Regions from separate parts of the Marinococcus sp. LNSP9103-4 genome, predicted to be linked through region 1. Evidence: riboswitches for the same ligand, from Rfam matches in the RefSeq annotation. Region 1 holds a riboswitch; the other holds the start of a gene.

Region 1 (5,283 bases):
TAGTATATATTCGTATACTTCCTGATTTGCCGGGAGTTTCCGAATGGGGATTATCCTTCTGAACAGCATCGGTGAAAATATGAACAGCTTCCTTTGCTTTTAAATTCATCTCTTCATTTAATTAGGCGTTAAAGGCTTCTTCCGGCATTGAAAAGCAAAATGAAACTTTCCAACGAGGAGGGTTTCCGCTACAATAAGAGGGAAGAAAGCGTGTGGAGGAGGCCTGGCATTGGCACTTACTTTTTACGGGTATCCCCCGTGCAGTACATGCCGCAAAGCAAAAAAGTGGCTGGAAGCAGAGAATATTTCTTTTGACGAGTATCATATTGTGGAACATCCGCCCTCGAAAAAAGAATTAAAGGCATGGAAGGACCGGGAAAGACTTGAGTGGAAGCAGTTCTTTAACACAAGTGGGAAGAAGTACCGGGAAATGGACCTGAAAACCCGGCTGCCGGAAGCATCTGAAGAAGAGATTCTGGAATGGCTCGCTTCTGACGGAATGCTTTTAAAAAGGCCTATTGTGACAGACGGCGAGAGTGTTACCCTTGGGTTTAAGGAACCAGTTTTTGAGGAAAAGTGGAAAGCGTAATAGTATTCATTTGAAGGAGGATGATTGTGTATGAGTGTACCAGATGAACTTTTATATTCAGAAGAACATGAATGGGTGAAAAAAGAAGATGGCCGTCTTCGCGTCGGTGTGACAGATTTTGCCCAGTCCGAGCTTGGCGATATTGTATTCGTGGAACTTCCGGAAGTAGGAGATGAACTCGAGGCCGGAGAGCCATTTGGAAGTGTAGAATCTGTTAAAACGGTCTCAGAGCTTTACGCCCCGGTTACAGGAAAGGTCGTAGAAATTAATGAAGACCTGGATGATTCTCCTGAGTTTGTCAACGAATCTCCGTATGAAAAAGCCTGGATGATTGTGGTAGAACCCTCCAATGAAAGTGAATTGGATGACCTGATGTCACCAGCTCAGTATTCGGACATGGTAAGTGACGATTAATACTGATTTACATAGGAGCTGGCCTCTTGGGAGGCAGCTCCTTTTTATAAGCAGCTGTTTTCGAGCCTTGCAGGGACAGGAACTAAAAGGTTGACGCTTACAGGCAAAGGTGCTATTATCAGTAGCATCGTCAAATATGAACGGATAATCATCGTTCACTTATCAAGAGAGGTGGAGGGGCTGGCCCTGTGAAACCCGGCAACCAGTCTGCATAAGCAGACATGGTGCCAATTCCTGCAGGCAAACGTCTGCAAGATGAGTGGAAAGGATTCTTTAAAACCTTTCTGCTCGTGTGCAGAAGGGTTTTTTCTTTATGGTCCGGTATGGAAAAGAATCATTGCCGGAATCATGACGATTTAAAACATACTAATTACATCGTTTTAATAAAGATAAAGAAAAGCGATGAAGGAGAGAGCGGTATGATCGAATTAAAAGGTTTATCCAAAGCCTTTCAGACAAAAACACAAACCGTCACCGCCGTAGATAACGTCAGCCTTTCTATTGATGAAGGAGAAATTTTCGGCATTATCGGCTACAGCGGCGCAGGCAAAAGTACGCTTGTGAGGCTGTTAAATAAGCTCGAAACCGCCACCAACGGTGAAGTAACCATTGAAGGGGAAAGCATCACTTCCCTGAAGGGGCAGTCTCTGCGCAGCGCCCGCCAGGAAATTGGCATGGTGTTTCAGCATTTTAATCTGCTGTGGTCCCGGACGGTAGCAGAAAACATTGCGTTTCCGCTCGAAATTGCAAAACAGTCAAAACAGGAACGGGCGAGACGGGTGCAGGAGCTGGTGAACCTTGTCGGCCTCGAAGGCCGGGAGGACTCGTACCCTTCCCAGCTGAGCGGGGGGCAGAAGCAGCGGGTCGGAATTGCAAGAGCCCTTGCAAATAATCCGAAGGTGCTGCTGTGCGATGAAGCGACCTCGGCGCTGGATCCGAAAACAACAGATTCTATTCTTGCTCTGCTCACAGACATTAATAAAAAGCTGGGGCTTACCATTGTCCTGATCACGCACGAAATGCACGTGATCCGTAAAATTTGTCACCGGGTGGCAGTAATGGAAAACGGCAAAGTCGTGGAAGAAGGGCCTGTACTTCAGGTATTCCGGAACCCGAAGGAATATATGACTAAAGAATTTGTTCGTCAGATTACGGAGCCGGAGGAAGACGCGTCGGAAATCGTATTCAATGAAGAAGAAACCGGCACAGTTGTGCAGCTGAAATTTTTGGAAAACAAGGCAGAGCAGCCGTTCATTTCCAAAGTCATTCGCCAGTTTGATGTGGACGTAAATATTATTCAGGGGAAAATTTCCCAGACGCAGCGCGGCAGCTACGGTTCCCTGTTTATCCGCATCAAAGGCAGTAGTGAAGAAATAGACAAAGCGCTGAACTACCTCCGCGAGGAAGAAATAGAAGCAGAGGTGATGGAGCGTGCTTAACACATGGATGGAAGAAATTAATTGGGAAAACATGTGGGTTGCTACGTGGGAAACCATCTATATGAGTCTGATTGCGGTAGCAGCCACATTTTTACTTGGGACAATACTCGGAGTTCTGCTGTATTTAACAGATAAAGGGAACATGTGGGAAAACAAGCCGGTGCACACAGTGACAGCAGCGATCGTTAATATTTTCCGCTCTATTCCATTTATTATCCTGATCATTCTGCTTATTCCGTTTACAACCTTCCTGCTTGGTACGATGCTGGGCCCGAGTGCAGCACTGCCGGCACTGATTATCGGCGCAGCTCCGTTTTACGCACGCCTGGTGGAAATTGGACTTAGAGAAGTGGACAAGGGCGTTATTGAAGCCTCTCAGGCAATGGGAGCGAGCCAGTGGCAGATCATTCAAAAAGTGCTTCTGCCGGAAGCGCTGCCGTCCTTAATCTCCGGCATCACCGTAACTGGTATTACGCTGGTCAGCTATACTGCCATGGCCGGTGTTGTAGGCGGCGGAGGCCTCGGGAACCTTGCCTATCAGGAAGGGTTTCAGCGCAGCAATAATGAAGTGGTATTTGTTGCTACAGTGCTGATTCTTGTTATTGTCTTCATTCTGCAGTGGTTCGGCGATATTTGGACGAGACAGATAGATAAACGATAATTATTATATTAATGGGGGAATTTTTCATGAAAAAAACACTACTTGGCGTTTCACTACTTTCTACGGCAGTACTGGCAGCCTGCGGCTCAGATTCAGAGTCAGGCGGCGGTTCCGAAGAAGAAACACAGACACTTACGGTAGGTGCTACAAGCGTCCCGCACGCAGAAATTTTGGAGTTTGCCGAAGACCAGCTGTCGGAAGAAAATGTGGAGCTTGAAATCGAAACATTCAATGACTATATTGTTCCAAACGAAGCGCTTGCTTCGGAAGAAATTGATGCAAACTATTTTCAGCATATCCCTTATCTTGAAGATCAGATGGAAGAAAATGAAGAGTTTGACTTCGTCAATATGGGCGGCATTCATATCGAGCCAATCGGTGTTTATTCCCAGGAGTATGACAGCCTTGATGCCCTTCCGGACGGAGCAGAAATAATTATGAGTAACTCGGTTGCAGACCACGGCCGGATTCTGCAGATGCTTGAGCAGGAAGGCGTCCTCACGCTTGAAGAAGGCGCCGGCGTTGAAGCCACAGTGGATGATATTGCCGAAAATCCGAAAGACCTGCAGTTCCAGGCGGACATTGACGCGGCTACGCTTCCTCAGGTGTACAATAACGGCGAAGGGGATGCAGTATTCATCAATTCCAACTATGCAATTGATGCAGAGCTGACCCCTCAGGAGGATGCCATTGCGCTTGAAAGTCCGGAAGATAATCCGTATGTGAATGTGATAGCAGCCCGGGCAGAGGATGAAGACAATGAAACAATTCAGACGCTTGTAGAAGTGCTGCAGTCGGATGAAACCCAGGAATTTATTGAAGAAGAATATGACGGAGCCGTCATTCCGGCAGAGCAGGAATAGCGGTCAGGCCGGACTCGTTTAATGAGTCCGGTTTTTTGCATTGGGTGAAAAATAGAAGAGAATCTTCATTGAAAAAGTTTTTCCTTTTTTACTTCTCGGTGACGTTTGGTATACTGTAAGAGTGAATGAAGAAAAGCATTGAATAGGGAGGGTCGTTCCTGCAAATGGTTTGTATAGGTGCCCTCCTTTTTGTATGAACGCTTTTATTGAGAATGAAGAGGATGTATTCTCATTTATTTCCCGTTGGTTTTTTTGCCATATAGTAGCAAAAAAATGAAATATATCGGGAGAGAAAGCGAGTTTGCTTGAAGTCAGTTTACATTTGTTATAAAATAATAATTATAATAAATAGAGAAAAAACAGCGGTTTCCGCTTGATTCCAAAATATGGAGGTATGCAAAATGGCAACGCCGAACTTGAAAATTGAGAATTTGCACGTGGAAATTGAAGGTACTGAAATCATCAAAGGTTTCGATCTGGAAATGAACGGCGGAGAAATTCACGCAATCATGGGACCAAACGGAACGGGTAAATCCACCCTTGCTTCTGCAGTAATGGGTCACCCGAAGTATGAAATCACCAAAGGGACTATCACTCTTGACGGAGAAGACGTCCTCGACATGGAAGTTGACGAGCGTGCAAGAGCAGGCCTGTTCCTCGCCATGCAGTATCCTAGTGAAGTGAGCGGTGTAACAAACTCTGACTTCATGCGTTCGGCCATTAACGCTAAGCGCGGAGAAGGAAACGAAATCCAGCTGATGAAATTTATCCGCCAGATGGACGAAAAAATGAACATGCTTGAAATTGACGAATCGTTCTCCCAGCGTTACTTAAACGAAGGGTTCTCCGGCGGTGAGAAAAAGCGTAACGAAATTCTTCAGCTTCTCATGATGGAACCAAAAATCGCCATCCTGGACGAAATCGACTCCGGGCTTGATATCGATGCTCTCAAAGTCGTTTCCAAAGGCGTAAATGACATGAAAAGCCCGGATTTTGGCGCCTTAATCATCACTCACTATCAGCGTCTCTTGAACTACATTACTCCGGATAAAGTACACGTTATGATGCAGGGACGCATCGTAAAATCCGGCGGCGCCGAATTAGCTCAGCGTCTCGAAAGCGAAGGCTATGAGTGGATTAAGGAAGAACTCGGCATTGAAAACGAACGCGTTGGGGAACCACAGGAATAATTTTAACAGCAGGGGAGGCGAAATAATGTCTATAGATACTACTTGGAAATATGACGAGAAATACGTTGAAGATTTCTCGGCTAAACAGAATGAACCAAAATGGCTGAAGGACCAGCGGCTAAGCGCC
Region 2 (5,283 bases), on a different contig from region 1:
TGGTACATGGCCTGCTCCTTCGTCAATCTGCTGATTGGCGGAAGAACGCCGAATGCATCTGCAGTTAAAAAAATGATCGCCGAAGGATGACCGGCTGTGCCGGAGGGAACAATCCCATCGACATGTTCAATCGGATAAGCCGCCCTTGTGTTTTCCGTGATCTGAGTATCCGTGTAGTCAACTTTTCCACTGGCATCGTCTATCCCAACGTTTTCAAGTACAGCGCCAAAACGGATAGCGTTCCAGATCTGTGGTTCTTTCTGTTTGGACAGGTTCGAGCATTTTGCGTAGCATCCGCCTTCGATATTAAAAATACCGTTTTCGGACCATCCGTGTTCATCGTCGCCGACCAAAAGCCGGGAAGGATCTGCGGAAAGGGTTGTTTTTCCGGTGCCGGAAAGACCGAAAAACAAAGCGCTTGCGCCATCACTGCCGATGTTTGCCGAGCAGTGCATCGGCAGTACGTTTTGTTCAGGAAGCAGGTAGTTCATGACAGAAAAGATTGATTTTTTCATTTCTCCGGCGTATTCTGTGCCGCCGATTAAAATTGTGCGCTGCGCAAAACTGATGACGATAAATGTTTCCGACGAGGTGCCGTCTGTCTCAGGATTTGCTTTGCATTCCGGTGCAGCTATGAGCGTAAAGGGCGGAGCAGAAGGATTTTCTCTTCCGTCTGGTCGGATAAACAGCTGCCGGGCGAACAATTGATGCCAGGCGCAGGAGGTGATGACCCGGACAGGAAGCTGGTAGTCGGGGTCAGCTCCGGCCAGGGCGTCGCTTGCAAATACTTCATTCCGGCTGTTCAAATGAGCCGTCACTTTTTTATAAAGCCGTTCAAACACTTCTTCGGACATTGGTTGGTTTACGTTTCCCCAGTCAATATAAGGAGAACTGCCGGGCTCATCGACAATATATTTATCTTTTGGAGACCGTCCGGTGTATTTGCCTGTTTTCACGGCAAGAGCACCTTCTGCTGTAAGTGAGCCCTCCTGCAGAGCCAGCGAGCGCTTCACAAGCGCAGGGACAGAGAGATTCCATTGGACGTGCGCTTCATTCAATAGATTTGTTTCGGGTTTGGAAGCGAACGGCGGCTTCATAAACAATCACTCCTTTAATGAGGGGGAAGTTGGATTTATTCATCATGAATGATGGATAGAATATAAAATAGTGTAACACATTTGGTTTAATAGTACATACTTATTCGTTAAAAAAGTTCATGAATATTTTTAGGACTAAGAGGGAAAAGATGTAGGAAAGCAATGAAAGGGGAACAACTATGGAACAACAACCGGAATTTATTGTATTCTATGATAGTGATTGTCCGTTATGCACCAGATTCCATACTTATCTCTCGGCGATAGATAAGACGAACAGGGTGAAATGGAAGCCTATATATGATGAGGATTTATTTGAAAAGTACCCGATGCTCAAGGGAGAGCCGCTTGAAGAGCAGATGCACAGTGTAGAGGATAATACGTACGTATACGCTGGTTATTATACGGTGAAAAAATTATGTTATACTATTCCGGCTTTGAAGCCGCTGAAGGCAGTATTTTTACTGCCGGGAGTAGAAACGCTTGGCCGCAAGCTGTATCATACTGTTTCTGTAAATCGGTATCAGTGGTTTCATTTCCTTTGCGATGACAAAACGTGCCAGCGCGGAGGGCACTAGGTTTGACATCAAATAGGGTTTGCGTTAAGATTTTGTACGAACGGATACTCTTATCCTGAGCAGGTGGAGGGACAGTCCCTGAGAAGCCCAGCAACCATCCGGTAACGGAAAGGTGCTAACCTGGAGAGGCAGACAGATGCCTTGAAAGATAAGAGGCGAAAAAGCTGAACTGACAGCCCCTTTTCCCTCAATTTTTGGGACAAGGGGCTTTTCTTGTACACAACGGCCTACTGCCGTTTTCTTTTCGTCTACCCGAAGAATGGGAGAGTACAACCGTAGCAGGCAGTTAAAAAGGAGGCAGCAGCGTGTCTACAATTGGACGACGTTTATTTACGTCGGAATCTGTTACAGAAGGACACCCGGACAAGGTGTGTGATCAGATTTCCGACGCGATTTTGGATGCAATTTTAAAGGATGATCCGAATGCCCGGGTGGCAGCGGAAACAGTAGTAAATACTGGTCTCGTATTAGTGGCAGGAGAAATATCGACATCTACATACGTGGATATTCCTAAAATTGCCAGGGAAACTTTGAAAGACATCGGTTATACACGGGCAAAATATGGCTTCGATTACGAAACGTGCTCGGTTTTGACGTCTATAGATGAGCAGTCGGCCGACATTGCCCAGGGCGTTGATGAGGCGCTTGAAACCCGTGAAGGATCGATGACCGAGGATGAACTGGAATCGATCGGAGCGGGGGACCAGGGCTTGATGTTTGGGTATGCAGATAATGAAACCGATGAACTCATGCCGTTGCCGATCTCGCTTGCGCACAAGCTAGCAAGTCAGTTAACAAAAGTCCGGAAGGACGGCAATCTTTCGTATCTGCGTCCGGATGGAAAAACGCAGGTTACCGTGGAATACGGAGACGACGGGAAGCCGCTCCGGGTGGAAACGATCGTTATTTCTACCCAGCATTCGGATGACGTAACGCTTGCACAGATTGAAGAGGATATGCACAAATACGTTATCGAGCCGGTAGTGCCGGCAGAGCTTCTCGACGCTAAAACCAACTATTTCATAAACCCGACCGGCCGCTTTGTTATTGGCGGACCGCAGGGGGACGCCGGCCTTACCGGAAGAAAAATCATTGTTGATACGTACGGAGGCTATGCTCGTCACGGCGGCGGTGCGTTTTCCGGTAAAGACCCGACAAAGGTCGACCGTTCCGCCTCGTATGCAGCCCGGTATGTAGCCAAAAATATTATTGCAGCAGGTCTTGCAGATAAATGCGAGGTTCAGCTGGCGTATGCGATCGGAGTAGCTCAGCCTGTCTCCATTTCAATCGCTACATTTGGTACGGGAAAAGTATCAGAAGAGGTGCTCGTAAAGCTTGCCAATGAAAACTTTGACCTCCGGCCGGCAGGCATCATCAAAATGCTTGATCTCCGCCGGCCGATTTACAGGCAGACAGCCGCTTACGGGCACTTTGGACGTCATGACGTTGATCTGCCCTGGGAACGCACGGACAAAGCGGCAGCGCTTCAGGAACAGGCATTCACCGAAAAACAGCAATAAATATAATAAATACCCGCTCCTGTCTATATCAGGAAGCGGGTATTTTTTGCTCAGTTTTTCTCCGTATACGTGCCGACAGAATCAAATTCAGTTTGAATTTTGTCTGAAGGCTTCGGCCCAAGCAGGCTGACGGCAATGATGATTAAGACGTTGATCAAGAAGCCTGGCACAATTTCGTAGAGATCAAACAATCCTCCGGAAAGCTGAACCCAGATAATGACGGTGGTGCCGCCGGCGATCATCCCGGCAAGCACACCCCACATGCTCGTCCGGCGCCAGAATAAGGAGAAAAGCATTGCAGGCCCGAATACTGCGCCGAACCCGGCCCATGCGTAGCTTACAAGTTCAAGTACCGTGCTTCCCGGGTTGGAGGCGAGCAGCAGGGCGACGAGGGCGATGACGATAACGCCAATCCGGCCGACCCAGACGAGCTCGCGGTCAGAAGCTTTGGGGCGGAGCATCCCTTTATAAAAGTCTTCCGCAAGGGCACTGGAGGATACAAGCAGCTGGGAGTCCACCGTGCTCATAATAGCAGCTAGAATGGCTGCGAGAAGAACGCCGGACACCCACGGATTAAAAAGTACCTGGGTAAACAGAATAAAGACGGTTTCCTGATTCCCTTCTCCGAGCTGGGCGTTGCCGGAGAAGTAAGCAATACCGATAAATCCTGTAAAAATAGCACCGAGAAGAGAAATAACCATCCAGCTCATACCTACAAACCGGGCCATCGGAATTTCTTTTTCGGAACGTATCGCCATAAACCTCGTAATGATATGCGGCTGGCCGAAGTACCCGAGCCCCCAGGCAAGCAGGGAGACCACAGAAATAACACTCACATTCGTAAAGGCACTTAACGCATCCGGATTAATGGATGCCACGGTCTGGACAGAATTTCCCCATCCACCAATTTCTATAACGGCAGCGATCGGAACAGCAACGAGCGCCAGAAACATCAGAATGCCCTGGATAAAGTCAGTCCAGCTGACGGCCATAAATCCACCGAGGAACGTATACGTAATAATAACAGCGCCGCCGATCCAAAGAGCTGCCTGATAGGAAAGGCCGAACGAACTCACAAACAGGGTGGCGCCCCCGACCAGTCCGGAAGAGGTATAAAAAGTAAAGAAAATAAGTATAAATAATGCCGAAACAATCCGCAGTGCTTTTGTTTTATCGTGGAAGCGGTTTTCAAGAAAGTCGGGTATCGTAATTGAATCGTTGGCGATGATTGTATACCTGCGGAGTCTTCTCGCCTGAAACTGCCAGTTCAAATAAGCTCCAATGGTAAGGCCGATCGGCAGCCATATCTCACTCATCCCGCCGAGATACATGGCCCCTGGCAGGCCGAGCAGAAGCCAGCTGCTCATGTCAGACGCACCGGCACTGAGCGCAGCTACGGGTCCGTTCAATTTTCGTCCGCCTAAAACGTAATCCGAGAGGTTATTGGTCAGCTTGTAGAATAAAAAACCAATGCTAAGCATTACAATAAGGTAAACGATAAATGTCACAATTGTTGGTACAGAAATATCCATTTAGGTGCTCTCCTTTTTTGATTTAACATAACTGATTGCTGCTAAAACCACAGTAATCGGCATGGGTATTAATATTAGCAGCCATGTGAATAATGTTATTCCTTCCATTCAGTACACCTCCCCTTGAATGTACTATTATATGTTGCAAGAATAGTGCCAATATTCTTAACTTCAACAGGCCTTAACAAAACCGGCGGAGACGTCCATTATAATTGAATACTTCGGTGGATAGAAGCACAAATAGAAAAATTAAGAGATTAAAGGTGCAAAATTTTGCATTCCTAAGTTTTGGGATTTTGCGTACGGAGACTTCGCACTTCATGATAAAATCAGAGCAAGAATAAATTACAAAGAGGGTGGGTCCATGGTATATCAAGGTACGAATTCGTTATCCTATCCTGAGCTGAACGATGTGTTTGATCATTTAATGGTAAAAATGGATCAGGGGATCCGTGTTATTGATGCAGATGAAAACCTGATTATTTATAATGACAAAATGCGTGAAATTGAGTCCATGACATACGAAGATTTTAATAATAAAGGTATGATGGACGTTTTC

Evidence for each region. Region 1 has a riboswitch for S-adenosylmethionine ahead of ACTRXG_RS13865 (methionine ABC transporter ATP-binding protein). Riboswitches for the same ligand answer to the same signal wherever they lie in the genome.
Region 2: it holds a riboswitch for S-adenosylmethionine, as region 1 does, so the genes downstream of both, metK (methionine adenosyltransferase) here and ACTRXG_RS13865 (methionine ABC transporter ATP-binding protein) in region 1, are expected to answer to the same signal.

Annotation. Positions count from the first base shown of each region.
Region 1 is NZ_JBQLIA010000024.1:399-5,681, forward strand. Features, by position in the region: gene ACTRXG_RS13855 (arsenate reductase family protein) at 230-589, shown strand; gene gcvH (glycine cleavage system protein GcvH) at 620-1,003, shown strand; SAM riboswitch class I at 1,160-1,265, shown strand; gene ACTRXG_RS13865 (methionine ABC transporter ATP-binding protein) at 1,423-2,442, shown strand; gene ACTRXG_RS13870 (methionine ABC transporter permease) at 2,450-3,103, shown strand; gene ACTRXG_RS13875 (MetQ/NlpA family ABC transporter substrate-binding protein) at 3,130-3,966, shown strand; gene sufC (Fe-S cluster assembly ATPase SufC) at 4,368-5,156, shown strand; gene sufD (Fe-S cluster assembly protein SufD) at 5,182-5,283, shown strand, end outside.
Region 2 is NZ_JBQLIA010000017.1:9,479-14,761, reverse strand. Features, by position in the region: gene pckA (phosphoenolpyruvate carboxykinase (ATP)) at 1-1,097, opposite strand, end outside; gene ACTRXG_RS11625 (thiol-disulfide oxidoreductase DCC family protein) at 1,277-1,672, shown strand; SAM riboswitch class I at 1,720-1,827, shown strand; gene metK (methionine adenosyltransferase) at 1,978-3,192, shown strand; gene putP (sodium/proline symporter PutP) at 3,243-4,724, opposite strand; gene ACTRXG_RS11610 (sigma-54 interaction domain-containing protein) at 5,089-5,283, shown strand, end outside.